DNA from 3 places in the Paenibacillus sp. J31R98 genome. Region 3 is predicted to be linked to each of the others. Evidence: riboswitches for the same ligand, from Rfam matches in the RefSeq annotation. Region 3 holds a riboswitch; each other region holds the start of a gene.

Region 1 (8,163 bases), on a different contig from region 3:
CGGGGGAGGGGAGAGAATGCTGAGAGAGAGCGCATATTCGTACTCACATCAGCGATGCTCGAGTTACTCGGTGGCCACTCCGGCGTTGAGAGAGGATTTTTCCGCTCTCGGAGACAATTTCGAGCAAATTGCGCCCTTGGTGTCACTCCGATGCTGAGAGATCATATATGTGCTCTCAGCAGACTTTTTGCCGTTTTTGCATGCTGAGAGAACACATACGTGCTCTCAGCAGCAAATATCGAGTTAATTGCTGCCATTCTGGCGCTGAGAGATCATATATGTGCTCTCAGCGAATTTTTAGCCGTTTTTGCATGCTGAGAGAACACATACGTGCTCTCAGCAGCAAATATCCAGTTACTTGGTGCCACTTCGACGCTGAGAGAGACTTTTCCCGCTCTCACCGTTAGATTGGCGCAAGATTCAAGCTGAGAGAGGATATTCCCGCTCTCGGAGACCATTTCGAGCAAATTGCGCCAGTTTCGGACAATGAGAGAGGCAAAAACCGCTTTCGGCGGGCAAATGCCTCTTTTTCACGTCTGAGAGAGGCTTTTCCCTCTCTCACCGTCACACAAAAAAACGGAGCAGGATTCCCCTCCTGCTCCGCTCATCCCACCAACTACAACTGATACCCAACTGCCTTCTGCCAGCCGCCATATACGCCGGCGCGCCAGGTATCGTCCCGCTCCGGGACGAAGGTTCGGTCCAGCTCCCACAGTGCGCGGAGCTCATCCGTGCCGCTCCAGAAGCCTACGCCTAGACCGGCGAGGAACGCCGCGCCGAGTGCTGTCGTCTCCAGCATGACCGGGCGGATGACCGAGACGCCGAGCAGATCCGCCTGGAACTGCATGAGCAGGCTATTCGCGACTGCGCCGCCGTCGACCCGCAGCTCCTTCAGCCGCAGGCCGGACTCTGCGGCCATCGTGCCGAGCACATCCGCGGTTTGATACGCGATGGACTCGAGCGCCGCGCGCACCAGATGCGCGGAAGTGACGCCGCGCGTCAAGCCCGTTATCATGCCGCGCGCCTCGGCATTCCAATAAGGTGTGCCAAGTCCCGTGAAAGCCGGGACAACATACACGCCAAGCGTGTCCGCAACCGAAGCAGCTAGCGGCTCGCACTCGGATGCATGAGCAATCAAGCCAAGACCGTCGCGCAGCCATTGAATGACGGAGCCTGCCGTAAAGACGCTGCCCTCCAGCGCATAGGTTGTCCTGCCGTCCAGCTGCCATGCGATCGTCGTGAGCAGCCCCTTCTCCGACGTAACCGGTGCCTCGCCCGTGTTCGTCAACAAGAAGCATCCTGTTCCATATGTATTCTTCGCCATGCCCGATTCGAAGCAGCCTTGGCCGAATAATGCCGCCTGCTGGTCGCCAGCAACTCCGGCAATCGGAATACCGCGTGTAACGTTGTTAGAGTCACCATCGAGCAAATGCGTATAACCAAAAATCCCACTCGATGGCCTCACCTCCGGCAGCATTGCAGCCGGTATGCCGAGCTTCGCCAGAATTGCCTCATCCCAAGCCAGTGAGTGAATATTGAACAGCATTGTCCGCGAAGCATTCGAAACATCCGTTGCATGAACCGCGCCTTCTGTCAGCTTCCAGATCAGCCAGCTATCGATCGTACCGGCAAGCACGCCCCCAGCTTCCGCCTTCTCGCGAAGCCCTGGCACCTCATCGAGCATCCACTTCAGCTTCGTCCCCGTGAAATATGGGTCAAGGACAAGCCCCGTCCGCGCCCGGACTTCGGCTTCCCAGCCTTCCGCCTTCAACGAATCGCACAACGCGCTCGTCCGGCGGCATTGCCATACAATCGCCGGATGCAGCGGCTCTCCCGTCTCCGCATCCCAAACGACCAGCGTTTCACGCTGATTCGTAATGCCAATCGCACTAATTTGCTCCGGGGACACGCCACTGGCTGCCTCGCGCATTACCGCAAGCTGCGAACGCCATATTTCACCCGCATCCTGTTCCACCCAGCCGGCCTGCGGAAACACCGAAGCAAATTCCTGCTGCGCGGAGGCTGCTGCTCGCCCCTGCCGATCGAATAATATCGCTCTGCAGGACGTCGTCCCCTCATCTAGCGCCAAAATATACTCGCCCATTCATGCTCCCCCTTAAGCCTGCTCATGTCCTATCTGGAAAAGCCGCCGCCGCATGCAGCTCTGCCTGCACACGCGCCAGCTCCGATCTCCGCTTCTCTTCATTCCAGCCGAATCGCTGCCCAAGCAGCCGTACGACCGTCCCCATCAACTTCTCCGCACGCCTCCGGTCGAACAAGATCATCCCCGTACGCCGCAGCAAGAAGTCCACCGCGCTGCACGTCATCTCCTCTTCCACGGCAAAATCCAGCTCCGCACGCAGCGCCCACTCCAGCCGCGCATTCTGCAAAGCCTCCGCACGACCAACCGCGATGGTAATCCGGTGCCCCGCAGCCGCGCTGCCCGCACTTGAGGTACTTCCAGCACTACCCAATCCACCTACGCCACCGGCACTACCAGCACTCCCCGCTCCACCAACCACTTCAGCCCCAGCATCCTCACGCGCAGCCGCCACTGGCAAGCCAGCTCCGGCAGAAGCCGCAGCCCTCTGCTCATTTGCCTCTGCACGCTCATATGCAGCGTATCGCGCCATCAGCTTCGGTGCATTGCTGCCGTAGCGCGCAACCCAGCCGCTAAGCGCTTCCTTAGGCACGCCTTGACGCTCACCTTCCAGAAGCATTGCATCGCACATGGCCTCGAAATTCGGATAGCCGCTGTAATCACCGCCGGAGAGCACTTCCTTATGCGTCGTGCAGCGGTCGAACTTTCGTCCGGTTCCCTCTTTAATCTCTGCTGCGACGAGATCCACGACCTTCTCCGCCATTTTGCGAAATCCGGTCAGCTTCCCGCCTGCAATCGTAACGAGCCCTTTGTCCGATATGAAGATCTCGTCCTTGCGCGAAATCTCCGAGGGGCTCTTCCCGTCTTCGTGAATGAGCGGCCGAACTCCTGCCCAGCTCGACTCAATATCTTCGCTAGTCAGACCAGCTGTTGGAAAAGCCGCGTTCACCGCCGTCAATAAATAATCCCGGTCAGCACGGGTCGCAACAACATCGCCCGGATCATCGCTATAAAACGTATCCGTCGTTCCGAAATACGTCTTCCCATCACGCGGGATAATGAAGATCATTCTTCCATCAGGCACATCTATATAAATCGCCTGCTTCACAGGCAGCTTGGCATAGTCCACTACAAGATGGACGCCCTTGGTCAGCATGAGCCGCTTCCCTTCAACCTTGCCATCCATACTGCGGACATGATCAACCCACGGCCCTGCTGCATTGACGATTTTGCGCGCGTAAATATCGTAGCTCTTCCCGCTTCGAACGTCCTTCACCCTAGCGCCGCAGATAACACCGTCCCGATAAAGCATCTCCTCTGCCTTGGCGTAGTTCACAATGGAAGCGCCATGGCGGTGCGCCGTCTTCATCACTTCCAGCGTCAGCCGTGCATCATCTGTCCGATACTCATAATAGTGACCGCTTCCCCGAAGACCTTCGCGTTTCAAGAGCGGCTCCAGCGCCTCCGTCTCCTCGCGCCGATACATACGCCGTCGCTCCGCACGCTTCACTCTTGCCAGACGATCATAGATATATAAACCAATCGAGGATGCAAAATAGCCGAAGGTGCCGCCCTTGTACACCGGCATCAGCATTGGCGCTGGGATAACAACATGCGGCGCATGACGATGAAGCAGCGCCCGCTCTCGGCCGACTTCCGCGACCAGCCTCACTTCACCCTGCTTTAGATAACGCAGCCCGCCATGCACAAGCTTCGTCGAACGACTGCTCGTACCTTGCGCGTAGTCGCCCATTTCAACGAGACCTGACCGCAAGCCCCGCCGCGAAGCGTCCCATGCGATGCCCGCACCTGTAATGCCCCCGCCAATGATGAGCACATCCAATAGTTCTGATGCCATTCGTTCCAAATACGTCGTCCGCGCCGATGCCGAGAAAGCTTCGTTCATCGCCTGCAAGCCCTCCTTATGAGCTGAAACTCCACGAGATATGCTTCATTACACGCTGATATAACCTACGGAATCATTCTTACTACAGTATAATCCGCAGAGGAATTTCATACCAGTTGCTTGCATATATGATATTATTAATTTATGAAACATAGTTTCACACAATAAAACAACCGACTTAAGGAGGCACTTCTACTATGACCACGGCAAAAGCATTCTCTTTCGATGGAATCGACCACATTCAGCTGGCTGCACCGCCAGGATGCGAGGAAGCAGCAAGGGATTTTTACGCTGGTATCTTGGGCTGGAGTGAGCTTCCCAAGCCTTCCGAGCTGCAGAAGCGCGGCGGCGTATGGTTTCAATGCGGCGCGCATCAGGTGCATATTGGCGTGCAGCAGGATTTTGTTCCGGCGCTGAAGGCACATTCCGCCTTTCTCGTTCGCGGGCTCGATGCGCTCCGCAATCATATTGCTGCAGCTGGTGTCTCCGTAATCAACGACGACGCACGCAGTGCAGAGTCCATTTATCGTTTCTACCTTAATGACCCTTGGGGCAATCGGTTGGAATTTATGGAATATAGCACGGTGTAACCTTTTCCCGTCCAGGAGCGTCTATCCGATCATACGAACTCATTCCAATGATTAGGAGATGTCCTGAACAATGAAGCTGAATATCCTAACGAAACGGACAGTCGCCGCAGCTATCATCGCTGCATCCACCTTGACCGCCTTTGCCGCCGCACCGCCGAACGCACTGAATAGAGCCTCAGCCGCTGCCCAGCAGCAAGCCAGCAAGCCGATCTTCGTCTACTTCAACAGCACTCAGCTGACTACACCCGATACATCCGCGATTATTAAAGACGGCAATCTGTTGCTCCCGCTCAATCTGCTTGGCGGTATTCCCGGCGCTTCTTTCTCCTATGACACCGCCAGCCAAACGATCCATGCCGCATATGACTCACATAAGGGCAGCCTTCGTCTGGGTGAACAGTCAGGGACGGTGGACGGTAGCAGCATGACTTTTGCCGGCAAAGCCATTCTCCTGAACAAGCGGATCTATGTCCCTGCCCGCTTCGTAGTCGCCGCAATCGGCGGAACGATCGTATGGGATGCCAAATACCGCGTTGCATCCATCTTCGGCGCTCAATATGTAACAGCGTCTGGCAAAGGCGGAGAGTATCGACTCGATGGCACGACAGGCGCGCTCTACTATAAAAGCCAAGGCCAACCGCAGAAGCTAGTCGGCAAGAGCCTCGCGAAGCTGAGCCTCGGCTACATTCCGATGGCGACGATGAGCGTTATCTCGATCAGCAAAGACAGCGAGCTGATTACGATCAGCCATGTGCACGGGGAGCCGTTAATTAACGACGAGGAATATACCTTGTTCGTGAAGAATGGCGCAATCATTCATCAAATGCACGCCCACTATTGGCAGTTCTCGCCTCAGAATATAGCAACGGCAGGCGCACAGGCAGTTATGACGGATGGCCGCACGGTACAGCTCGTGAATAGCGACGCTCAAATTGTCCAAACCTACTCACTCCCTAAGCTTTCAGGGCTGGACGCGATATTCGATATAGAGGCGGTACATAGCGACTTCCTGCTTTTCCGATCGAACGAAGGGCTGCTGTACATCGCCGATCTCCAATCCGGCAAGACATCTGCGCTCTATCAATTGCTGAGGCTCGATCCGAAGCAGCTAGCCCCTTTCTATGACGGCATCACGTTCAAGGAGCAGGACGGAAACAAGCTCTACTTCGAGGTCACGTCTAACGAGGATGGCCACCGGGAAATTGTCTCTTACGGGCTTGGTGGCGGATAGATTCTGTGGTACACTAGCTTCAAAATCATGCGGTATGCGACTGGCGAGAAAACGTGGAATGAACCACGGGGAAGCATACATTCGGCACATCTACCGTTCGCCTGGGTAAAGTATTTGCGTCAAGCGGCGCCTTTGTCTTCCAAGACATGGGCATCCTAGCGCGAATACTTTTTTTATTCCATGGATAAGGGGACTGATTCACATGACAATGGCACGACTGTTGAAGGCAAAAGAAGCGGCGGACCTCATCTACGCCGGCATCCGGGAGCGCATCTCCGCACATCAGAGGGATGGAGTTCAACCGCGTTTGGCAACACTGCTCATTGAAGGCGACCCGGCATCGGCTTATTACGCCAAGTCCAAGCAGCGCATGGCTGAGAAGCTCAGCATCGCCTTCGATCTGCACAGCCTCCCGGCTGACATTACGGCGACGCAGCTGACTAAATTGATCCTCTCGCTGAACACGGACGAGCATATTCACGGCATTATGCTGGAGCTTCCTCTGCCGAAGCATCTGTCAGCGACGGACATCACAGCCCATATTTCGCCGCTCAAAGATATCGACGGCGTCACGCCTGCCAATAAGCTGGCGACGCTAACGGGCGAAGCGGGCCTCTACCCGGCAACGCCTCAAGCCTGCATCGAACTGCTGCGGCACTACGGCTATCCGCTTGAGGGCCGCAACGTCACCTTGATCGGCAGAGGGCAGACGGTCGGACTGCCGCTCTTTCACCTGCTGCAGCGCGAGCAGGCGACGGTCACCGTCTGCCATTCGCGCACGCCGGATATCGCTGCGCATCTGCGGCACGCGGATATTGCCATTGTCGCCGCCGGCAAGCCGGGCATCCTCACTCGCGAGATGGTGCAGCCGAATCCGAATCTCGTCGTCATTGATGCCGGAATCAATGAAACGGCTGATGGCTCCATCATTGGCGATGCAGCTGCAGATGTGAGCGAAGCGGCTGCGGCTGTATCGCCGGTTCCAGGCGGCGTCGGCACGCTCACGACCGCCGTGCTCTTCCGCAATCTGATTGATGCGATTCAGCTTCAGCAGTTGAACGCGAAAGGAGAGTAACCCGATGACTTCGGTATCCTGGGACGATTCTTTGCGCCGCTTTCTGGAGAGAGCGGCAAGCGCCGATCCAACGCCTGGCGGCGGAAGTGCAGCGGCGGTTGCCGCCGCGCTCGGCGCAGCCATGTCAGCGATGGCAGGCCATCTGACGCAGGGCGACAAATTCGCCGAGGCGCAGCACCTCATCGCGCCGGCGCTCGATCAGCTGACGCGGCTGTCTGTCGACTGCGAAGCGCTGCTTACGGCAGATATCCGCGCCTTCGATCACTACATGGAGGCGCTCAAGCTGCCGCGAGCCACCGAGGAAGAGAAGCTCCACCGCAAGTCGGTGCTTCATGACGCGACGATCAACGCCATCGAGGTGCCGCTCCGCTTGATGCGCGTCTGCCGCTCTGCCCTGCAAGCGACCGAGAGCATTGCCGCCTGCACGAATCCGCATGTCATCTCGGATCTCGGCATTGGCGCGATCTTGCTTGAAGCAGCGGCTCAGTCGGCGCTGCTCACGGTGCAGATCAACTTGGCTGCACTCAAGGATGCCCCGCTCCGCGATGAACTCGAAATAACTGCAAACACGCTAATCGCCGAGATCGAGCAATTAAAAAGCCGGACATTAGCTGTCGTTCGCGACAGAATCTAATGTCCGGCTCTCTTAGAATCTTATTTCAAGCTACAGCCTACCGTAATTACGCAGCACATTCAGCACGACAATAGTCGTATAGGCTTGCCAATGCTTTAATCCATGCTCATCATCCCAGCCTCCATCCTCGCGCTGCGAGGATGCGAGGTGATCGAAGAACTTGCTTAGAAGCTCTGGCGGCGTCGCTTGCCCAACCGGCGAGTCAGGTGTAGCGGCGAAGGAGAAATACGAGAAGTACTGCTTCGGCTCCGCCTTCGAGGCGCAGGCGATAATGTTCGCAATCGCTGCTTCCCTGTGCGCCGCAAACTCTGGTGCTGCTGGCGTGTTCACGTAATAATCGAAAGCATGATAAGCCATGAACAGCCACTCGTTCGCTTCGATTTCCTCAAGACTCAAATTCTCTTGCGCCCACTTAGCAGTCGACGCTTGCAGATCAGGCGTACACAACCCCAGCCGTATCAAATTTCCTGTTATGGAATCTGGCTTCGTCTGTCCGCCGCCGCTCCACCAAGGCGCGAGTGGGTACTTCATCAACGAATCTGGATTGCGCAAGGAGCCGTCCTCTTCGCGATTCCGCTCTACCCATTCCGCTGTACCCTCAAGCAGCGGAGTAAGAGGTGCTCCGG
Region 2 (8,163 bases), on a different contig from region 3:
AATGGCGGATTCTTCTACGATACGAGCTTGCTCAGCATGGCGGTCGTAAACGGGCAGCCGGTTGGAGGAGCAAAGGGGCAATACGGCGTAGGGGATGAGAATACCAAGTACCCGCGCGGCACGCTCGTCTGGGATGGCGCGAGTAATACGCTCTCTGTTCAGATCGTAAGCAAGCTGGCAGAGCTGAAGGTGAGCGATCCGCTTCACTTCTGGGCGCAGGGCGGCATCAGTATGAGCTTAGGACAGGATGCAATCTGGCAGGGACAAGCCGTATTAGAAAATGCGCCGCTCATGAATAACAGTCATCTTCGCAGCGCTGCGGTCTATGACCGGCAAGGTAAGCTCTATCTCATTGTCAGCAGCACGAAAGGCACGTTGGCAGAATTCCGATCGGCAATACTCGAGCAGCTGGGCAATACGAAGCTCGTTGATGGCATCTTCCTAGATGGGGATGGCTCGTCTCAGATGCAAGCCGCTGAGAGGGTGCTTCCGGGAGACAGTCGGCCGGTCGTGGAGATGATGCGGATTGTGAAATAATCTATTTTGGTAAAATATTGCAACCTTGACGATATTCTTGGCGTCCAAATCGTTAAACGGACTAACAGGAGTGTATATGAGGATGAAGAAACCGATCGGAATAGCCGTACTAACACTTAGCTTGGCAACTAGCTCAGCGATACAATGGCAAGTACATACGGCTGCAGCAGCTGACAGCAGCACGGCGTCAACAACGTCAACAACATCAGTCATTTCAAGCGAGAAAATTTATAATTTTGACCCTGGATCATTAATTAAGAAGGATGGTACCTACTGGGTATGGGGGCAGAATCATTCCGTCCCAACTCAAATTGGGGAGCTTGCCAATGTCGAGGCTGCTTTCGCTGATCGAATGATTATGAAGAAGGACTTATCGGTCTGGCGCTGGGAGCCGACATCGAATTTAGCGATTAACAAGGTAGAAGAAGTGACTCAGCTGCATGACATTGCTTCTGTTACTTCATTGTCGGACAAGTCGATCATTATCGAACATGATGGCGATGTATTTACAGTTTCGCGCGCGAACTCGGGCCAATTGGACTGGGGAAGCTTGACTCAGAGTAAGGGTCTTGATCATGTGCAGATGATCAGCAGTTACTATGAGCAGCCAAGTTATCATCAGGATTTACTGTTCTTGAAGAGCGATGGATCAGTATGGCGAAGCAATGATAATATGCTCTCCTTCACGCAAGTGAATGGTGTTGATCATGTCGTTCAGATCGACAGTAACTTTGCATTAACAGAGGATGGAGCGATCTGGGAGCTGCCAGTCCATACGGATAAGACCGGGACAATAACCGTATTAGCTAATACGGCGTCGAAGCTGGCATCTGTTAATGATATTCGCATGATCAAATCAAACGGCAAATCCAATATCGCCATTGATCGGAGCGGACAGCTGTGGTTCTGGGGAATCACCCTGACCGGATGGACAGATGGTACCGTGCAATATGAGCATCCCTCACCGATTCGGTTAACGAGCATAAGCCATGTGAAGGATGCTGCAGTGGTGGAACGATCACTAGTTGCGCTGACTGAGGATGGTACCGTGTACCAGACATCGATTGACACGAGTGCAATGCCAGTAGCTCCGAAATTTCAGAAGCTGAAGTCAGGCGTGAGCCGAATTCAGGGGGCTGCTCGCCATATGATCATGCAGGCAACAGATGGCAGCTTATGGGGATGGGGAATTAATAAAGAAGCGACACTCGGGTATGGAGACTACACGTATAGCTATGATACGCCAGTACCTGTACAGAAACCGATCACGATAAAGCTGAACGGAGCGGCGGTTGCGCTCAGCAACGGCGTGATTATTCGCGGCGGGCAAGCGTTTATCCCATTAAGGTCGATTTTTGAGCGATTAGGCGCATCAGTTAGTTGGGATATGTATGGCAAGATTGCTGCCATCCATAAGGCTGGCACTGACATCAAGTTAAGCTTTAATTATGGTGGTGACGGTTCTATCGAGTTGAACGGGAAACAAGTGACGCTTGCGAAAGAACCCTTTATCGTGAATGGTACCGTATATTTGCCACTACGATTCATTAGCGAGTCGCTGGGCGCCAAGGTGGAATGGGTGCAAGAGAAGAATCTTATTGCGATTCAGATGTAATCATAAGAGTCCGATTTTGCTATATGTATAGAACGATGAGGAATATGTTGTACAAGGCTTAAAGCTTATCTGCAGACAAGACACGGTATGATGGGATTTCCAAAAATCGGACTTGGACGGTGATTAGTAGTGAAGCAGAACATACGTATTGCCTTAGGACAAATGCAAGAGCTGACTCAAGAAACGATGACGTTTGCCAAGCAGCTAGGCGTAACGAGCGTCCAGCTTAACACCCCGAAGCTTCCCGGAGAACATTGTTGGACATATGAGGATCTGTCTGCGATCAAGAAGACTTGCGACGACAATGGATTGTTCTTGGAATCCATAGAGAACGTACCGATTCGTTTCTACGATAAAATCATGCTTGGCTTGCCCGGCAGGGATGAGCAAATTGAGAATTATTGTACGATCATCCGGCATATGGGGCGAGCGGGGATTCCGGTCCTTGGGCATCATTTCATGCCGAACTTCGTTTGGAGGACCTCCTCAGAGCCGGGGCGGGGAGGCGCATTATGTACAGCCTTCGATCTGGAAGCGGCAGCAAGCGGCATCAACCAAGTGAAGTATGCTGCGAATCGCGAAGTGAGAGTGCCGGATGAGTCTATCATGTGGGACAACTATGCATACTTCCTGAAGGCTGTGCTTCCGGTAGCTGAAGAGTCTGGCGTGAGGCTTGCGCTGCACCCTGACGATCCGCCTGTTGCGATGCTGGATGGAACGGCAAGAATCTTCTACAAAGTAGACAATTTCAAGAGGGCGGAGGCAATTGCGGATAGCGACGCATGGGGCTTGAATCTGTGTCTCGGCTGCTGCTCGGAGATGGTCTACGGCGCTGCGAATGTGATGGAGATGATCCGATATTTTAGCCCGCGGAACAAAATCTGTTATGTCCACTTCCGTGACGTACAAGGCACGATGCCGAGGTTCCAAGAGTGCTTCCTCGGCGAAGGCAACTATCATCCTGCGGAAGTGCTGCTGGAGCTGAAGCGCTCCGGTTTCACAGGCTTCTTGATGGACGATCATGTTCCGAACGTTATCAATGATTCTGCATGGGGCCATCGCGCACGAGCTCACGCAGTCGGGTATATGCAGGGGCTGTTGAATGCGCTGGAGTTGATCGAGAGGTAAGGGGTAGGATAAGCAACCAATCTTTCAGATTGGTTGCTTTTTTTAATCGAACAAAATAGCTTGCGGGCAGGATTACTGCCAATTATTAGCGAATACTCCGGTTATGGAGTCACCATATTCGGAGGGATAACGGGCAATGACATCGAACGAAGCGATCACTATCGTACCTGCGAACGAAGCGTCCTGGGAAGACTTGAAGACTGTGCTCGGTCCAGCCAAGTGCCACGGAGTAACCTGCTACTGCCAACGGTTCAAGATTCCAGGAGACCGGTGGAATGAAATAGAGGATGACGAGCGAGCTTTCATGCTTCGTAGTCAGACAGAGTGCGAGAATCCAGAATCTGATTCGACAAGCGGACTCGTCGCCTACGTTGGCAACGAGCCTGTAGGTTGGTGTGCGGTTGAGCCTCGTATGGCGTACTTGCTCAAAAGTCGGTATTACTGGCAAGATCGGAATGAGAATAAGGACGACGAAGGTGTGTGGGCCATCACTTGTTTCATTATTCGCAACGGCTATCGCCGGCGTGGGATTACCTATGAGCTCACACGAGCAGCTCTTGAATTCGCAAGAGTGCGAGGGGCGAGCGCAATCGAGGGATACCCCATGATCACGACTCCCGATAAGGTGATCACTTGGGGCGAGCTTCATGTCGGAAGCCGCAATGCCTTTGCTGCTGCGGGGTTCCGCGAAGTGACCCATCCGACCAAGCGCCGAGTCGTGATGCGGTATGATTTTTAGTAAATTGTTACCATTTAGGAGGAGCGGGTATTAGAATAAGTCGAACAATCGTTATTTTGCAGACCCTAATTATTGTCGCTTTGCTCGGTGTCATTTCAATCCTGATCGTAAAACCGGATATGAAGAGCGCATCTAACCATACCTCGTATATTATCAATTATGATAAAGCAGATCTGGATCGGCTCGAAGAAATGGTGAGTCGATTTCATGAAGGACGTGGTGACAACTTAATGATTATTATGCCGGGCATGGATAGCGGACCCGTCATTCATGATGTGATTTCGAATGGGAAAGAGATCACTTGGAACGTTGACCATTCTAGGGATGCTTATTTTCCAAAAGATAAGATGAAGATGCAATATGTGTGCAGATCCATTCAGCTTCATGAACGAGATCGAGATTTTACGGATGTGCAAATGTCGAAGTGTGAGGGTTACAATGAGAACGCACAGCTCATCGTTCTATCGTTCCCGCGAGAGAAATTGTAGTTTTTGAACTGTCTTCAGGCTGTCGAGAAAGCCTCGACAGTCTGAGAGTTCGAATTTTGCACTCTCAGAGTAGTAATCGGCGGATTTCTTTGCTGAGAGATCGAATTCCGCACTCTCAGCCTCGCTATGCTGCCAATATTGGCTAATGCGGTTTTCTACACTCTGAAGACACCAGCGCTAAAGCGCCGGTGTCTTCTTTATTTCCCGCTCATATAGATTGGCACTCCAGATGCTATGCTCATAACGCCCCTGAAAGCTAAAACCGGAATTGACGTAGTACGCATTCAGACTCGGGTTGTCGGCCATGCAGTCCAGTCGGATCCAACTTTTACCTTTGGCGCTAATGTAACTTTCCGCATACCGGATGAGCTCGCGGCCGATGCCTTCTCCCTTGCGTTTACGCGATACGCATAATCGATGGACATAGCCCGCATCCTCGTGGAATTTCTCACCCCATATTACTTCGTCAATCCAGTGCATGGAGAAGCATCCGACATGCTCGTTCCCCAGCTTGGCAACAAACACCTCCTGCTCCCGGACAAAAGCTTCGACCATCTCGAGAGTAAATTGTTCGGCTCTCCACTGCCATAATCCATGCGTCCGATGAATCCATTGCGAAGCTTCAACGAATAGGGAACGAATGCCGTCGACATCCTCTTCCGTTGCTCGGCGAATCGCGAGCATTTCCGATGGTTCACGCCGCCAATCATGCTCCAGCCTTGATGCGGTTTCGATCGCGCGCTCTTCTCCGTGAATCTTAGCGACAAGGTGCAGCGCAGCATCTATGCCCGCCGTAACACCTGCCGATGTAATGAGGCGACCATTGTCCACATATCGGACGTTCTCAACTATCGTTGTGCTTGCTGGTGCTGCCTCCATGAACAAATCCATCGCCCGCCTATTGGTAGTCGCGCGCAATCCTTCAAGAAGTCCAGCTTTGGCGAGCAATAGTGCCCCTGTACATACAGACAGGGTAAAGGAAGCTTGTTGCGAGGTTTCATAGATCCAGCCCGTCAACTTCTCATTATGCATCTCCTTCCGAGATCCCCAGCCTCCAGGGACAATCAGAATATCCGGAGCAGGGCAGTCCCATGAAGCGAAGTCAGGTTGGATCGTTAAGCCGCTGATCGTCCGAATAGGTGCTGTAGACTCGAGGGCGACCGTATAAACGCGGAAATCCTGCCCCCAATTGCTTGCTACTGCGAAAGTGTCGAATGGTCCTGTCACGTCGAGCGCATCCACTTGGTCATACACGATTACGGCTACATTTTTGCTCGTCAACATCCCGGCACTCTCCTTAGAAAATAGAAAAGCACTTGGTTAGAATCAACCAAATGCTTTGCCCAGGCGAACGGCTAGTTGGACAGATGCGCTCCCCCGTAGTGATCTACGTTCTCGCCAGTTACGCATCCCGTTATTTAATACTTATTATAAGACGGAGAAGTTGGTTTCCTCAATAGAATTTTCTAAAAATTCCATTTATTAAATAAGCGAAACTTGAGACTAGCAATCCGTCAGCAAAAAGGATAATAATGGATTATTACGACATTCAGTGTGGAGGGGTTACAGTGGGCTCAAGAATTATGCATGCGATTATAGCGGATCGGATTGCAGAGAGTCTCTCATTAGAAGATCGAGAGTTATTTCTACTTGGAAGCATCGCTCCTGATGCGGTTTCTACCAAGAATGAATCCCATTTCTTTCAAGGTGACGTCCATGATTATTCGCGGAGCGTCGATTATCAAGGGTTCTTATATAAATATCACGCACACGCCGCCAATGCTTATATTCTAGGCTACTTCACGCACCTTGTCGCCGATGACATCTGGTTGAAAGGCTTTAATTTATCTTGGCTGCGAAATCGTATGGAAGCGGATAAGGAGCTATATAACCAATATCACAATGATTTTCGCTTGCTAAACGGACAATTGTTGGCGTATTACGGTTTGAGAGAGCGTCTCAGAAGCTTGCTATTGAATCCTCGCGATGTCATTGATCTCGTAGAGGTGAAGTCCACGGATGTCGAAGCGTTAATTCCACATGTTCTAGAAGATATGAATTACTCTTCGGATTCTCTCACTGATAAGCTACGAGTGTTCACTTTCGACCAGATCATAGGCTACATCGAAACGTCGGTTGAGATTGCTATAATTAAATTAAAACAAGCAGCGATTCTGTACCGGTTGCCGGTATAACTGGGGGACTTCTATGAGCGTAATCACGCTATGCGGCTCGACTAAATTCAAGGAACAGTTCAATCAAGTGAACGCATTCCTGACCCTGCAAGGTCACATTGTCATTAGCCTTGCTTTCTTCGAGCAAAGTGAGGGTTGTGAGCTTACCGGACAGCAAGCAGAATTGCTAGGTGAGCTGCATTTTAGAAAGATTGATCTCTCCGATGAAATATACGTGATCGACGTTGGCGGCTATATTGGAACGAGCACGAGAAGAGAGATCGAGTATGCGACTGAGAAGGGGAAGGTCGTTCGATACTACTCGAGTGGCGAGATTCCATCGGAAGGCGCAATCATTAAATTCCGGCATATCGCGCGAGCGGTCATTGTACATAACAATCAAATCCTAATCGCTCGTTTAAAAGGAGCTCATTCCTTCCTCCCCGGCGGGAGCATCGAGCTAGGAGAAGGCGCTCAACACGCATTAGAGAGAGAGCTAGCCGAAGAGTTAGGCATTGACAGTACAATTGGACGGTTTCTAGGTGTAGTGGAGACGAAGAGGACGGATGAGCAAGGGATTGTACATCATGAAGTCAGTCATCTCTTCGAAGTGAGTTCGGAGCAATTGCAATCACATGAGTTACCTGCTTCCGAAGAAGGTCACTTGGAATTTTATTGGGTGGAGTTGTCCAATGAGAGTCTTCAGGAGCATCATGTATTGCCGCAAATTCTGCATGAGCATCTGGCGCGTTTGGTCGTAGAGAAGGAATGTGCTTGGTTGACTACATTTTAAATGCCCCTTTAGCATAGACATTCTCCGTTAAGTAACGTATGATATGTCACACAAAAAATATACGATAACGAACGAGTGTGATTGACGGAGAGGATTAAGCAATGCAAGAAAACACAAACATAAAAGGACAAAGAGCCGTAACTGCGGGGGAGTTTATCCAAGGTGTTAAGGATTGCATTCCTACCTTGCTGGGATACTTAAGCATTGGATTTGCTGCTGGGGTTGTTGAGAAAACGTCGGGACTTAGCATCATTGAGATTGTTCTGATGAGTGTCCTCATCTATGCGGGATCAGCTCAGTTCATTATAGCAGGGATGGTTGCAGCACAGGGCTCGGTAGCGGCAATCATCGTCACGATCTTCTTTGTGAATCTGCGCCATCTCTTGCTCAGCGCGGCGTTGTCGCCTTATTTTCGCCATCTTACCCCTCTCAAGAACATGCTGGTAGGTTCATTGCTTACCGACGAAACATTCGGCGTTGCCATCAATCAAACGGTGAATAAGCAGCGAATCAGTGAGAAATGGATGCATGGACTGAACATAACCGCATATCTAAATTGGATTGCAGCGAATATTGCTGGAGCCTTCTTCGGGCAATGGATCACGAATCCTGAGAAGTTTGGCTTAGACTTTGCATTGCCAGCTATGTTTATTGGACTTCTGGTTCTACTGATGGTGAGCAGGGCGAAG
Region 3 (8,163 bases):
AAGTTATCTTCATGGTGACGGGCAAAGGCGCGTACAGCAAGCTGAAATTCGAGAGCGGCGCGCACCGTGTACAGCGTATCCCTGTAACAGAATCAGGCGGACGTATTCATACATCGACGTCGACGGTTGCGGTTATGCCAGAGGTTGAAGAGGTTGAGGTTGAAATCCTTGACAAAGATATTCGTGTTGATACGTACTGCTCCAGCGGCGCTGGCGGTCAGTCCGTTAATACAACGAAATCTGCTGTTCGTGTGCTTCACGTGCCGACAGGCATTATGGCGCAGTGCCAAGACGGTAAATCGCAGAACGAGAACAAAGCGAAGGCTCTGCAAGTACTTCGTGCGCGTATCTCCGATCTGCACCGTCAAGAGGAAGAAGCGAAGTATGCCGGCGAACGGAAGAGCAAAGTCGGTACGGGCGACCGCTCCGAGCGGATTCGGACGTACAACTATCCGCAAAGCCGTGTAACGGATCACCGGATCGGCCTTACGCTGCACAAGCTGGATTCCGTACTCAACGGAGACATGGAAGAGATCATTAACGCACTGACATTGACCGCTCAGACGGAATTGATGGAGCGCGAGAATCTCGCTTAATAAATTTGAATGGAACGGGAGCTGCTTGTGATGCTCCCGTTTTTTGTTCATAGTAGAGCAAAGCGGAAAGGGCGGTAAGGATGGCGGAGCAAAAGGATCGCGGAGCGGAAGCGGAGAAAGCTGCTGCGAAAGAGAAAGAAGAGCAGGCTGCTTCGCAGCGGCAAGCAGCAGACAGCGATAGCAGCGAGAACGAGAACGTGGTGGACCTTAATGCAAAAGAAACCGGCTACTCGCTTCTCGTGCCGATGACGATAGCCGATGTGTGTTTGAAAGGGGCCGCGCTGTTGAATGAGCGCGGTATTATGGAGCCGCGCAACAACGCGGAGCTGTTGCTGCTGCATATTCTGGGGCTAACGCGCACGGAACTGCTGCGCGATTGGCGAGAGCTGTTCCCACCGCAGCAATACAAGCGGTGGAGGGAGCTGCTCGCGCGCAAAGCCGCGGGCGAGCCGGTGCAATATTTGATCGGCGAGCAGTGGTTCTACGGCTCGCCGTTTACCGTGACGCCGGCCGTGCTGATTCCACGGCCGGAGACAGAGCTGCTCGTCGAGGCCGTGCTCGAGGCCGCGGACAAGCTTTGGCCGCAAGCGATAGGTGAAGCCGGCGCTGGCGGCGAGGACGTTGATGTGCCGACCGTAGTCGACGTCGGCACAGGCAGCGGCGCCATCGGCGTGACGCTTGCTTCGCTGCGTCCGCAGTGGCGCGTCTGCGCGTCCGATCTGTCGCCGGACGCGCTTGAGGTCGCCCGCACGAACGCGGCGCGCCATGGCGCAGCAGCGCGCATGACGTTCGTGCAGGGCGACTTGCTCGGGCCGTTCGCGGCGCAGCAGCCGCCTCGGCCCGGCGCCGATGCGCACGCCGACAGCGAGGCCGGTGGCGTAGCCGGCCTGCGCATCGACGTTCTGGTCTCGAACCCGCCGTACATCCCGGCGGGAGATATTGCCGGCCTGCAGCCGGAGGTGCGCGATCACGAGCCGCGCCTTGCGCTCGACGGCGGCGATGACGGCCTGACGCCGTACCGGCGCATGGCCGAGCAGCTCGCGCAGCTGTCCGCGATGCCGCGCATCGTCGGCTTCGAGCTTGGCATGGGCCAAGCCGAAGCGGTCGCGGAACTGCTTCGCGGTATTGGCGCTTGGCGCGAGGTGCGCATCATTGACGACTATGCAGGCATCGGCCGGCATGTGTTGGCAGTGGAATAAGTTGTGCTTGTGCACTCGGGGAGTACTAAGGGACCGACGTTACTGAGGTGACGTCGGTTTTTTGCTGTCCGTCCAACGTTCTAAAGAAACCAGGAGACGCTATTGGAGCAATAATAGCTTCAGAGTAATTCTAAGGGTCCCCAGCGGCGTTATTTGGGGTCAACGTGCGCGAATGGAGTTCATTTTGCCGAAATAAGAGGTCTACGTTTCGTTAGAATTGGCGAGGTGGGGTTTTTGAGGGAATAAGGTGTCTGAGTTTCGTTAGAATTGATGAAGCTTAAGTTTAAGCTCAAGCATATGCGATTGGGATCGATCCGAGTTGGTCGAATGCATCATTGTTAGCGTCCCCCGCCGCCTCTTCGACTCTACCAATCTACGAATCTTTTTTCTCCGTCTGATAGATCAGCTAGGTTTAGAGAGGGACAGGCACGGACATAATGGGGGTATAAACGTTCCGGAACGAGAAGCCGCTGCACCGACGGGTGCCACAAAGGAGCTTGTCGTTATGATCCGCACTTATACCCGTTTTCCTTATCGTCCTGTTTATGGTTATGTTCTTCTTCTTGCAGCGCTGCTGCTTATGAGCTGGGAGAGCCAGCGCGCCGATGCGGCGATTGCCGGCGGCAGCATTCCGACGGAGTCGATCCGTCTGCGTATCTTAGCGAATTCCGATTCCGCCATGGATCAGCTTGTGAAGCGTGAAGTGCGTGATGCGGTTGTCGCGCAAATGAACACTTGGGTCACTGGTCCACAAACGATTGAAGAAGCTAGACTCACAATTCGTTCGCGCATGCATGACATCGAGGCGATTATTGGCCAAACCTTGAGCTCCCGCGGCTTTAACTATGATTACAAAGCGGAACTCGGCATCGTGCCGTTTCCAACTAAAATATACGGAACGGAAGTTTACCCGGCAGGCAACTATGAAGCGCTTCGCATTACGCTCGGCGCTGGCGCAGGTCAGAACTGGTGGTGCGTGCTGTTCCCTCCACTTTGCTTCGTAGATGCAGTAAGCGGTGAGTCTTCGACTCCGGCAACTGCTGCAGCGGCCACAAACGTGGCGAAGACCGCAACGGTGAAGGATGCAGAAGGCAGCGGCAATGCAGACACTACATCGAAAGCGCAGGATGTATCGTCCAAGTCGGATTCCAGCAACAACGGCGGCGCGGTGCAAAATACCGATGCTGCAGCCAAACAACCGGAAGTTCGCTTCTTCCTGTGGGACGTTATCAAGTCGATTATCAGCTTCTTCCGCCATCTGTTTAGCTAATAGCTTCATGCCCCAAGCTCATCCGCATCTATTGCGAATGAGCTTTATTGATTTTAAATAGTACTAGGTTGCTTGCTTTCGGCTTCATCCTAGCGCTGTGCTATAATGGAACAAAATCTATTTTGCACTTTGCAGAAGCTGGAGATATGGAATTGAACATGAACACCATGAACATAAATCGAGATAGGGGCAACACGATGATTTGGCAAGTCAGCGGCACAGCACCTCAAGTTGGCGAATTGGCAGAGGCGGCGGACCTGCTTCGTGAGGGCGGCACCATTGCCTTTCCGACGGAGACGGTGTACGGACTTGGCGCAGATGCGCGGCGGACGGAAGCGGTGGAGCAGATCTTCACGGCAAAAGGTCGCCCGTCCGATAATCCGCTAATCGTGCATATCGCGGATAAGGCGCAGCTCGCGGAGCTGACGCTTCCTCTTGAGGCAGGTGCAGCTGCGCTTGCGGAGCGGTTGATGGCGCGGTTCTGGCCAGGGCCGCTGACGCTCGTGCTGCCAGTGAAGCCGGGCGCTGTCTCGCCGCGCGTCACTGCAGGGCTGGACACGGTCGCGGTGCGAATGCCCGCGCATCCCGTTGCTCTGCGGCTCATCGCGGAGTCGGGCTGCCCGCTTGCCGCGCCGAGCGCGAATCGCTCAGGCCGTCCGAGCCCGACGCTGGCCTCGCATGTGCGCGATGATCTGAGCGGGCGCATTGACGGCATCGTTGACGGCGGCGCGGCAGGCGTAGGTCTGGAATCGACCGTCGTGGAAATCGTCGATGGCGATTCCGTGCGCATTCTGCGCCCTGGCGGCGTCACCGCCGAAGCGCTGCGCGAGGTTGCCGCGCATGTGGCGTACGACGCCGTGGCAGCACCCGGCGCCGGCACGGGCGAGAGCGAAGGCGAAGGCGGCACTGCCGCGGATGCAGCGGCGCCGCGCTCGCCAGGCATGAAGTACGCGCATTACGCCCCGCAAGGGCTGATGCAGCTGGTGAAAGGCGAGCCTGAAGCCGTCTCCGCTTATATTCAGGCGGAGACGGCTTCGGCACGGGAGCGCGGCGAGCGCACGGGCGTGCTCGCCTTTGCCGAGCATGCTGCTCGGTATGACGCCGACTGCGTGCTCGTCGTCGGCAGCCTCGCGCAGCTGGAAACGGCTGCGCACGGCCTGTACAATGCGCTGCGCGAGTTCGACGCGCGCGGCGTGCAGCGCATTTGGGCCGAGACATGCCCGGAGCACGGCATCGGCCATGCGCTGATGAACCGCTTGGCGAAGGCCGCAGGCCATGCCGTCGTGCGCGTCTAGCGTCTCAGCAGGTAGCGCCAGCGGTGCGCCTAGCGCTTTCTCGTCTTAGCCGGTACTGCGAGCCTAGCGTCTAGCGTCGTCTCTTCGCATTGGGTACCGCCACCAGCCGCGCGTCTAGCGCCCCCTCGTCTTAGCCGGTACTGCGAGCCTAGCGTCTAGCGTCGTCTCTTCGCATTGGGTACCGTCACCAAACCGCGCGCCAAGCGTCTTCTCGTCTTAGCCGGTACTGCGCGCCAAGCGCCACTCGCTGCAGCCGTCACCGCCAACCGGCATCTAGCGCCTTCGCGGCCGCTCACCGAGCGGTCATCATTCCCCCCTTGTCCGCATATGCTTGGAAAGAAGAAGCGGGACAAGGAGGGGATGTCATGATTGAGGCGATGCACGCCGGGCAGCTGCTGACGCTTGTTATTATTGCAGTGGCGCTTGGGATGGACGCTTTTTCGCTAGGTGTCGGCATTGGGCTAAAGGGCATTCGGCTGCTGGACATTATGAAGCTAAGCGCTGTTATTGCGCTTTTTCACATAATTATGCCTTTGATGGGCATCTTCACAGGTGAGTATGTCAGCACGCTGCTTGGCGGCGTCGCGACAACTGCGGCAGGCGCGCTTCTGCTGCTGCTCGGCGGGCATATGATCTACAGCTCGCTTCGCGGAGACGCGGTGGAATCCATCGACTATCGCAGCGGATGGGGCATACTGGTGTTTGCGCTCAGCGTTAGCATCGACTCGTTCTCCGTCGGCATCTCGCTCGGGATGTTTGAGACAGATATGCTGCTGACTGTGCTCCTCTTTGGCGTTGCCGGGGGCATTATGTCCGTGCTCGGATTGCTGCTTGGCAGACGCGTCAGCGCTAGTCTCGGCGGTTATGGAGAAGCGTGCGGCGGCGTGATTTTATTCACCTTCGGCTTGCTGTTCTTGTTCTGATTACGAAATAATGATTACGAATCAATCAACTAAATTTCTTATAAAGGGGTGCACGAAAAGTTGAAACGGATACTGTTTGTCTGCACTGGCAACACTTGCCGGTCGCCGATGGCTGAGGCACTGCTTCGTGCGCTCGCACAGGAGCGGGGCTTGCAGCTCGATATTCGCTCTGCAGGCGTCTCGACAATGGACGGGCTCCCTGTCTCGAAGAACGCGCAAGAAGCGCTGTCCCGCCGCGGCATTCAGCATCGTAGTGCCTCCAAAGCGCTCGAGACCGGCTCCATTGCTTGGTCGGACCTCATACTAACGATGACAGGAAGCCATAAACGACAGCTGCTGCAGCGGTTCCCGAGCGCGGTGGACAAGACGTATACGCTGCTCGAGTTCGTGAATACTGACCCGGAAGTGCTTGAGCGTATCGCTGAGCTCGAAGGAATCTTGTCTGAGTGGCATATGAATCAAGCGCTCGGCCATCCGCTAAGTGAAGCGAAACGCGCCAGACTGCTGGAATTGGAACGGCAAATGCCAAGCTTCGATATCGAAGATCCTTTCGGCGGACCGCTGGGCGTGTATGAGCAAAGCGCAGCTCAGATCGAAGAAGCGTTGAAGCGGCTTCTGGATCGGCTGCAGCAATAATTGGGCGAGCGGAGACGGCTTGGCCGGATTGATTTTCGCACGATAATCCGTTATGATGAAATCAACTAAAGACGGTTTCCGATGTAACTGGCGACGAAAGTGGGTTAAACCACGGTGGAGCATCGGAATATACGGCCGGTCGCCTGGGCAAAGAGCAGTGTGCGTTATGCATGCTTGCTCTTTTTTTGTCATTCAGAGATGGATAAGTTTGCCACTTACAGCTGAATGGCCGTCAAATGAATATGCTTTTGCTCTATAGTTCCGTTTTTGCTTGTCGCCGCACAAAACGCATGATCACCATGAATTTGGTGTATGTTCCGTTTTTGCTTGTCGCCCGAAATCAGGTATACTAGAGCCAGTGTGAATCGACATTTTCCGCCATGAGCGGTCACCTTGGGAGGTATATGGAATTATGAGAATTGCCATCGGAGCAGACCATGCGGGCTACCGCTTGAAGGATGAACTCGTTCCGTTCATTCAATCGCTCGGTCACGAAATCGAGGACGTCGGTTGCGATTGCGATCAGTCGGTGGATTACCCGGACTATGCGCTGCCGGTTGCTGACCTTGTGGCATCGGGCAAAGCGGAACGCGGCATTCTAATCTGCGGCACAGGCATTGGCATGTCCATTGCAGCGAACAAAGTGAAGGGCATCCGCTGCGCGCTTGTGCACGATATGTTCTCGGCGAAAGCCACTCGCGAGCACAACGATACGAACGTGCTGGCAATGGGCGAGCGCGTCATCGGTCCCGGCGTCGCGCAGGAGATTATCCGCATTTGGCTCGAAACACCGTTCTCGAACGGCGAGCGCCATGTGGGCCGCGTGAACAAAGTGATGCAGATTGAAGCAAAATTCGCGGACGCGTAAGGGGAGCTAGCGATGACGATGGATCCGGTACAGCTTTCTAACGATGTGGAAACCGTCATTCGTGAACTAGCTTCTGCAGCGAAGCTGCGGGAAGGGCAGCTGCTCGTCATCGGCTGCTCGACGAGCGAAGTGCTTGGTCAGCGGATCGGCACATCCGGGACGCTGGAGACCGCTGAAGCGATCTTCGCAGGCGTAGAAGCCGTGAGGCGCGAGCTGCTCTTCTATCCGGTGTTTCAATGCTGCGAGCATTTGAACCGGGCGCTTGTTATGGAGCGCGAGGCGGCTGAACGGTACGGGCTCGAGCTCGTATCCGCGATCCCCGTGCGCAAAGCCGGCGGATCCATGGCCGCGTACGCCTTCAGCAAGCTGCAAGATGCCTGTCTGGCCGAGACGGTGCAGGCACATGCTGGCATCGACATCGGCGACACCTTCATCGGCATGCACCTGAAGCGTGTAGCTGTGCCGGTGCGCCCGTCAATTCGGTCCATCGGAGGAGCGCATGTGACGATGGCGTACACCCGTCCGAAGCTGATCGGCGGCGAACGAGCTGTTTATAACCGGGAAGCGGCCAACTTGGCTGCGCCTGGCGAAAGTAATACTTGCGATTAATTATTTTGAGGAGGACTTATACACATGGAGAACCTACGTAAACAAGATCCCGAGATTTTGGCCGCACTTGGCCTTGAACTTCAACGCCAACGCGACAACATCGAGCTTATCGCATCCGAGAATATCGTTTCTGAAGCTGTTCTTGAAGCAATGGGAACTGTCCTGACGAACAAATACGCAGAAGGCTACCCAGGCAAACGCTACTACGGCGGCTGCGAGCACGTGGATATCGCTGAAGATATCGCACGTAATCGTGCGAAGGAACTGTTCGGCGCTGAGCACGCGAACGTTCAACCTCACTCCGGTGCGCAAGCGAACATGGCTGTTTACTTGGCAGCATTGAACCCTGGAGACACGGTGCTTGGTATGAACCTCGCACACGGCGGTCACTTGACGCACGGCAGCCCGGTTAACGCTTCCGGTCTTCTATACAACTTCATTCCTTACGGCGTAAGCGAAGATACATTCACAATCGACTACGCGGAAGTTCGCAAATTGGCGTTCAAGCACCGTCCTCGTATGATCGTTGCTGGTGCGTCGGCTTACCCGCGCATCATTGATTTCGAAGAGCTTGGCAAGATCGCTAACGACGTTGGCGCGCTGCTGTTCGTTGACATGGCGCACATCGCAGGTCTTGTTGCAGCTGGTCTGCACCCGAGCCCAGTGCCGCACGCACACTTTGTAACAACGACTACTCACAAAACGCTTCGCGGTCCTCGCGGCGGTATGATCCTTTGCCGCAAAGCATGGGCGCAAGCGATTGATAA

The links. A riboswitch is a leader RNA that binds a small molecule or an ion and turns the genes downstream of it on or off. The one in region 3 is predicted to bind ZMP and ZTP.
Region 1: linked by a shared signal. The riboswitch ahead of AC0YNX_RS14845 (bifunctional 5,10-methylenetetrahydrofolate dehydrogenase/5,10-methenyltetrahydrofolate cyclohydrolase) and the one ahead of rpiB (ribose 5-phosphate isomerase B) in region 3 are both predicted to bind ZMP and ZTP.
Region 2: linked by a shared signal. The riboswitch ahead of AC0YNX_RS08415 (GNAT family N-acetyltransferase) and the one ahead of rpiB (ribose 5-phosphate isomerase B) in region 3 are both predicted to bind ZMP and ZTP.

The regions. Positions count from the first base shown of each region.
Region 1 covers NZ_JBWDNO010000003.1:255,499-263,661, forward strand. Annotated here, with positions in the region: gene glpK (glycerol kinase GlpK) at 617-2,104, opposite strand; gene AC0YNX_RS14830 (glycerol-3-phosphate dehydrogenase/oxidase) at 2,127-4,007, opposite strand; gene AC0YNX_RS14835 (VOC family protein) at 4,205-4,597, shown strand; gene AC0YNX_RS14840 (copper amine oxidase N-terminal domain-containing protein) at 4,668-5,828, shown strand; ZMP/ZTP riboswitch at 5,855-5,942, shown strand; gene AC0YNX_RS14845 (bifunctional 5,10-methylenetetrahydrofolate dehydrogenase/5,10-methenyltetrahydrofolate cyclohydrolase) at 6,037-6,903, shown strand; gene AC0YNX_RS14850 (cyclodeaminase/cyclohydrolase family protein) at 6,908-7,537, shown strand; gene AC0YNX_RS14855 (hypothetical protein) at 7,568-8,163, opposite strand, start outside.
Region 2 covers NZ_JBWDNO010000002.1:25,728-33,890, reverse strand. Annotated here, with positions in the region: gene AC0YNX_RS08440 (phosphodiester glycosidase family protein) at 1-537, shown strand, start outside; gene AC0YNX_RS08435 (stalk domain-containing protein) at 620-2,152, shown strand; gene AC0YNX_RS08430 (mannonate dehydratase) at 2,315-3,280, shown strand; gene AC0YNX_RS08425 (GNAT family N-acetyltransferase) at 3,417-4,019, shown strand; gene AC0YNX_RS08420 (DUF4362 domain-containing protein) at 4,076-4,507, shown strand; gene AC0YNX_RS08415 (GNAT family N-acetyltransferase) at 4,685-5,791, opposite strand; ZMP/ZTP riboswitch at 5,842-5,923, opposite strand; gene AC0YNX_RS08410 (zinc dependent phospholipase C family protein) at 6,076-6,702, shown strand; gene AC0YNX_RS08405 (NUDIX domain-containing protein) at 6,716-7,474, shown strand; gene AC0YNX_RS08400 (AzlC family ABC transporter permease) at 7,576-8,163, shown strand, end outside.
Region 3 covers NZ_JBWDNO010000005.1:140,347-148,509, reverse strand. Annotated here, with positions in the region: gene prfA (peptide chain release factor 1) at 1-596, shown strand, start outside; gene prmC (peptide chain release factor N(5)-glutamine methyltransferase) at 842-1,795, shown strand; gene spoIIR (stage II sporulation protein R) at 2,301-3,065, shown strand; gene AC0YNX_RS19360 (L-threonylcarbamoyladenylate synthase) at 3,263-4,360, shown strand; gene AC0YNX_RS19355 (hypothetical protein) at 4,516-4,656, opposite strand; gene AC0YNX_RS19350 (manganese efflux pump MntP) at 4,726-5,283, shown strand; gene AC0YNX_RS19345 (low molecular weight protein arginine phosphatase) at 5,344-5,919, shown strand; ZMP/ZTP riboswitch at 5,993-6,075, shown strand; gene rpiB (ribose 5-phosphate isomerase B) at 6,332-6,787, shown strand; gene AC0YNX_RS19335 (TIGR01440 family protein) at 6,800-7,396, shown strand; gene AC0YNX_RS19330 (serine hydroxymethyltransferase) at 7,421-8,163, shown strand, end outside.